2 regions of the Marinobacter sp. MDS2 genome follow, and region 2 is predicted to be linked to the other one. Evidence: riboswitches for the same ligand, from Rfam matches in the RefSeq annotation. Region 2 holds a riboswitch; the other holds the start of a gene.
What was found. A riboswitch is a leader RNA that binds a small molecule or an ion and turns the genes downstream of it on or off. The one in region 2 is predicted to bind cobalamin.
Positions count from the first base shown of each region.

Region 1: linked by a shared signal. The riboswitch ahead of Q9245_RS08615 (ribonucleoside-diphosphate reductase subunit alpha) and the one ahead of Q9245_RS09630 (TonB-dependent receptor domain-containing protein) in region 2 are both predicted to bind cobalamin.

Region 1 is NZ_JAVAJF010000001.1:1,818,404-1,821,529, reverse strand. Features, by position in the region: gene Q9245_RS08620 (ABC transporter substrate-binding protein) at 75-902, shown strand; cobalamin riboswitch at 946-1,179, shown strand; gene Q9245_RS08615 (ribonucleoside-diphosphate reductase subunit alpha) at 1,354-3,126, shown strand, end outside.
Region 2 is NZ_JAVAJF010000001.1:2,052,960-2,056,085, forward strand. Features, by position in the region: gene cobD (threonine-phosphate decarboxylase CobD) at 1-779, shown strand, start outside; cobalamin riboswitch at 827-1,031, shown strand; gene Q9245_RS09630 (TonB-dependent receptor domain-containing protein) at 1,187-2,995, shown strand; gene Q9245_RS09635 (cobalamin-binding protein) at 3,024-3,126, shown strand, end outside.

The DNA.
Region 1 (3,126 bases), 230 kb from region 2:
GAGTATTGCGTTGCACAGACAATCCTGTGATCTGTTACTCTTCTCTATCGCTAAAGAGATTCCAGAGAGTTGTTATGCGCCTTAGCCTTCTCATACCCAGAGCTATGCACCGCTTCATCGTTGTGTTGTTGAGCGGGCTTTGGCTCACAGGGGTTGTGGGTACTGTGCACGCAGAAAATATCCAGCACACCGAGCCAGCCACCCGCACCCTGCGAGTGGCTTACATGGAGTTCCCTCCGGTTACCTATCAGAACGCGGAGGGTGAGCCGGAAGGCGCGATGCTGGATGTAACCCGCAAGGTGGCCCGTGAGGCGGGCTATGAGCTGGATTTCCTGTATCTTCCCGTTAGTCGCGCATACCTCTATCTGAAAAAGGGCAGCATCGATTTCGCGCTGGGTTTGACCAACGTGCCTGCACTGCAGGATGCCGTGATCGACAGCGAGATCAATCTGGTGTCTGTTGTACTGAGTGCCTGGTACCGCGAAGACCAAGCGCCGATTACGCACATAGACGATTTTCGCGACCAGGTGGTGATACTGATCAACGGGTTCACCTATGGCGGCCTTCGGTCATGGCTGGAACAGCAGGGCGACATCCGGATTACCAACGCACCGAGCCACCGCTCGGCTATTGATATGCTCAAGCGTGGCCGAGGGGACTACCTGCTGGATTACCGTGATCCGGTGCGAGAAGAATTAACGGATTTTTCGGATGCGATACTCCGGGAAACCGAACTCCGAACCCGAAAAGGGGCCTGGTTGTTCTCAGCCGCCACACCCTGGGCGAAAACCCTTCGGGCAGAGTTCGACGCTGCCTACCACCGATTGGCGGAACGAGGTGAGTTACCGCCGGCCGACACCCGTGATAAATCCATTCTGTTACCGGGCTTTCCGGCCCTCTGAGCGGCAATCCTGCGCTGATCTTGTTTCTCTATGAGTTCGTGTATATAGTTGTGGTGTCTCTGGCTAGCTACCAGATGTTGTGTTTTGAGCGAATTTCAAACACTTCGATCAAAAGGTAGCCGGGAATCCGGTGAGAATCCGGAACTGACGCGCAGCGGTATTGGGGAACGAGCGTGGCATAACGACACTGGCAACCGCCGGGAAGTCGCCACACAAGGCCGAACCACAAGGTTCACGCCCCTGAGTCCGAAGACCTGCCAGAGACGTGTTGTTTTCTATCGCCACGAAGAAAACAGCTCGACTGCACCTTCGCGACTCAGGCGCCTGCATTTTGGCACCCTAAGGTGAGCAGCAACGAACATGGCACAGCGACAGCCCGCTCGGGTTGATGCTTTGTTCGTCCTGCGTACGCGAAGGTTATAGAACCCACGCGTATTCAGGAGATAACGGTATGTCTGCTACAGCCCTGGCCGAACCGCGGCCCACCTCACCGTCCGACACAGAAGCCCTGCAGGTTATCAAGCGCAACGGCAATCTGGTCAGTTTTACCCCGTCTAAAATCAGCGTAGCCGTTACCAAAGCCTTCCTGGCGGTTGAAGGCGATCAAGCCGCCGGATCTGCCCGAATTAACGATGCCGTCCACCGCGTAACCGAACAGGTTGTGCAGGCCATCAGTCGCCGCCTGAAAGCCGGTGGCCGGGTACACATTGAAGACATCCAGGATCAGGTAGAACTGGCCCTGATGCGCGCCGAAGAACAAAAAGTGGCCCGCGCCTACGTACTCTACCGTGAAGAACACGCCCGTGAGCGCGCCCAGCACGAACCCGTAGAAGCGCACCCTCATCTCACCGTAAAACAAGCCAGTGGCCGTACCGTACCCTTGGACTTAGGCCTGATGAAACGCCAAGTCGAGCAGGCTTCTCAAGGGCTGGAAGGCATTGAAGGCGATTCGTTGGTGGAAGAGGCCATCCGCAACCTCTACAACGGAATCGACGAAGCCGAGGTACTGAGCGCCCTGATTATGACCGCTCGTGGCCGTATCGAGCGTGAGCCCGACTACAGCGCCGTGACTGCCCGTTTGCTGCTGGAACAACTGCGCCTTGAAAGCGTGACCGCTCTGAATCTCGACACCAGCCTGAGCCTTGCGGAGGTTTATCCACAGGCCCTGAGCGCCTTTATTCACGCCGGCATTCGTTACGAACTGCTGGACGAAGCCATGGCCGCGTTTGACCTGGAACAGCTGGGCGCGGCGATCAAGCCCGAGCGCGACCAACAGTTTGGTTTCCTCGGCCTGCAAACCCTGTACGACCGTTACTTCCTGCACTGGAAAGAAGACCGCCTGGAACTACCACAGGTATTCTTCATGCGTGTGGCCATGGGTTTGGCGCTGCGTGAAGACGACCCCAACAGCCGCGCCATCGAGTTCTACAATCTTTTGTCGTCGTTCGACTACATGGCCTCCACGCCCACGCTGTTTAACAGCGGAACTCGCCATTCCCAGCTTTCGTCCTGCTACCTCACCACCGTGGGCGACGATCTGGAAGACATCTACGGCGCGATTCGCGACAACGCCATGCTCTCGAAATGGGCTGGCGGTTTGGGTAACGACTGGACACCCGTGCGCGCATTGGGCTCCCGCATCAAAGGCACCAACGGCCAAAGCCAGGGCGTGGTGCCGTTCCTGAAAGTGGTGAACGACACCGCCGTCGCCGTAAACCAGGGCGGCAAGCGCAAAGGCGCGGTGTGTGCCTATCTTGAAAGCTGGCACCTGGACATCGAAGAGTTTCTGGAACTGCGTAAAAACACCGGTGACGAACGCCGCCGTACCCACGACATGAACACCGCCAACTGGGTGCCGGACTTGCTGATTGAACGCATGCGCCAAGACCGCGACTGGACTCTGTTCAGCCCCAGCGACGTGCCCGATTTGCACGACCTGTACGGAAACGAATTCCGCGAGCGCTACGAGCATTACGAAGCACTGGCCGCGGAAGGCAAAATCGAGCTGTTCAAAACCATCCCGGCCAAACAGCTGTGGCGCAAAATGCTGACCGTACTGTTTGAAACCGGCCACCCGTGGATCACTTTCAAAGACCCCTGCAACTTGCGCTCGCCGCAGCAGCACAAGGGCGTAGTCCACAGCTCCAACCTGTGTACCGAAATCACCCTGAACACCAGCGCCGATGAGATTGCCGTGTGCAACCTGGGCTCGGTGAATCTGGCG
Region 2 (3,126 bases):
CATTACCGGCCGTTCGCAAGCGCTTGCACGGGCTTGGCCGGGTGGCGGTGCCCATGCCGGGTTACCGGGAGCATGGCCATGCCTGGCAGCGGGCGGGTTTTGATGTGGTGGGTATTTCAGCGCAACAAGCGCTGGCGGATGATCTGAGCTGGCTGGATTCGGTGGATGTGGTGGTTTGGATTAACCCGAACAATCCGACCGGGCAGGTGTTATCGCCCGAGCGATTATTGGCATGGCGGCAACGGCTAGCGCGGCGCGGTGGCTGGTTGGTGGTGGATGAGGCGTTCATCGAAGGGCTTCCCGACCATACGCTCGACCCATGGGCGGGCGCAGCCAATCTCATCATACTGAGGTCGTTAGGCAAGTTTTTCGGTTTGGCCGGAATTCGCGCCGGCGCGGCGCTGTTAGAGCGTGAGCTGGCAAAACACGTCAACCACGAACTCGGGCCTTGGCCTATAAGCGGCCCTGCGCGATATCTGATGAAGCGGGTTTTGCAAGACGAGAACTGGCAAGCTGAAGCATTGATCAAGCAAAAAGAAGCATCTGTCAGATTGTTCGCTTTGCTTGAACAACACGGTCTGGGCCACCCTTCCGGTGCGTTGTTGTTTCAGACGGTAAGACACCCGCAGGCAGCGGGAATCGCAGACCGGCTCGCCCAGTGCGGAATTCTGGTGCGGTGCTTCGATACTCCCGAGGCTTTGCGCTTTGGTTTGCCCGCCGATGAGGCCAGCTGGCGGCGCCTGGCTGACGCTCTGTCGGGAATTCATATATGTCATTGACCACCCTCACCCCGGTTGGTAGTCTTGCCCGCGATTTCAGGTGCTCTGCATTTTCATTTCAGACTGGCGATAGTCGGATGAATCCATAGAGTGAAACGGGAAGCTGGTGAGAGTCCAGTACTGCCCCCGCAACGGTAATCAGGTTAATAGCAATCCGTTACGCCACTGTGTCATAGGCATGGGAAGGTGATTGCTCCGGAGCACAGTCTCCACCTGAAAGTCCGGAGACCGGCCTGAAAGACGGAGTTCCACAACTCCGTACACCAGACGTTGCGGAGGGCGACGGCGGTGGGTGATCCGGCTCATCAGAACTCCACGCCCTCCACCCCCGTCCGATCACCTTAATTGTCCTTCGCAGTAACCAAGACCGACCGCGCGGGTGCGTGCGGTGAACTGTGAGTGATGATATGACCCCTTCGAAGGCCATTCCGGCGTTACTTTTGTTGCCCCTGGCGTTTCCGGCCACTGCGGCTGACCGACAAACTGATAGCTCCACTCTTGAGCCGATCGTAGTCACAGCGACCCTCGGTCCGCTGACAGCGGGCGAAAGCCTGTCGTCAGTCACCGTGATCGATCAAGACGCTATTCGCCAGCAAAATCCGTCCGATTTTGCTGAACTTCTGCGTGGTCAGCCGGGCATTAACGTGACAGGCAATGGATCGTTCGGGAAAACCACGAGCGTGTACACACGTGGCACCGCGAATGATTCAACCCTGTTTTTAGTGGATGGCGTGCGTCTGCGTTCAGCCACCTCTGGCGGTCCCTCCTGGCAGTATTTCCCTGCCGAACTCGTTGAGCGTGTCGAAATTGTTCGTGGGGCAAAGAGTTCGCTTTACGGCTCCGACGCCGTAGGTGGCGTGATTCAGGCGTTTACGCTTGATCCGGAGGAGACACCGGCTGGATGGGTAGAGCTCGGTGCAGGCAACTTCAATACGCAAAAAGGAAGCGCCGGTGTGGCCGCTAGCGCAGGAAACACACGCTTTAGCTTAAGTGGCCTTCATAAGGAAACCGATGGTACGGCGGTGATCACGGATGGTGAAGATCGAGGTTTCCGAAACACCGCGGGAGTTGGGCGAATTGTCCACGAATTAGAATCTGGCGGCGAAGCCAGTCTGGTTGTAGTTCAGAGCGAAGGTAATACTGAGTACGAAGGTGGCAACATCGATTATATGCTCCGAACCATTGGCTTTGGGCTGGAAACTCCGGTGAGTGACCACTGGCGTCAGTCGTTGCAGTTTTCCGAGTCTCGTGACGAAACCGATAATGTGACACCTACCTTCAGCAGCACTTTTGACACACGATCCCGTGCAGCTCGCTGGGACAACACGTTTACTTGGAATGTTCACGAGTTGGTTGTTGGTACTGAATTGATGAATGATGAAGTGGGCGGCACGACAGATTATGCCGAGACTAGCCGATCTAATTTGGCACTTTATACGCAGCTGCGTTTGAATTTCGGGCCAACCGATCTGATGCTGAGCTTGCGAGGGGATGATAACGAGGCTTACGGCAAGAACGAGACCGGCAGTGTTGCCTTGGGGCACGCCTTCGATCGTTCTCACCGTGTCCGGGTGAGCTACGGTACCGCTTTCCGCGCCCCGACATTCAATGATTTGTATTTTCCGGGTGCCAACCCGGATCTTAAGGCAGAAGAATCAGCGACTTTCGAAGTTGGTTTCAGTGGACACTACCAGTATTGGTTCTGGGATACCGCATTGTTCCAGCTTGATGTAGACAATCTGATTGCATGGGCACCTACGCCCAGTGGTATGTGGACACCGATGAACGTCAACGAAGCCCGGATTCGTGGTGTGGAATTTGGTGCAGGCTTTGAGCGCGACGGATGGCGCGGTGATGCCGCTTTGACTTTGCTTGATCCTGAAAACCGGGAAACTGGCAACCGTCTTCAGCGTCGCAGTGGCAAAACCTTGCGACTCGACTTGAGCAAGGACATCGGAACCTGGAACTTTGGCGGAACGGTGGTTGCGGAAGGTTATCGGTACGACGATGCCAGTAATGATGATCGGTTGTCGGGTTTTGTCACGCTGGACTTGCGAGCCGGCTGGCGTTTTGCCAAGGACTGGTCAACGCGCCTAACAGTGGCTAACGTTCTGGATAAAGAATACAGCACTGCTCGATATTCCAGCTCACAAGATTTGGATTATATTGCTGCAGGCCGCACAGCCATGCTGACCGTCCGTTATGACATTCGATAAATAATCTGACAACGCCGGGGATATGCCAGTGATAAAGCTGAAAGCGATAGCCGTGATGTTGGGCTGGATGCTGCTGGCACTTCCGGGATTGGCTGCCCCAGTTTGCGTAACGGATGACCTGGGTGCAGAAG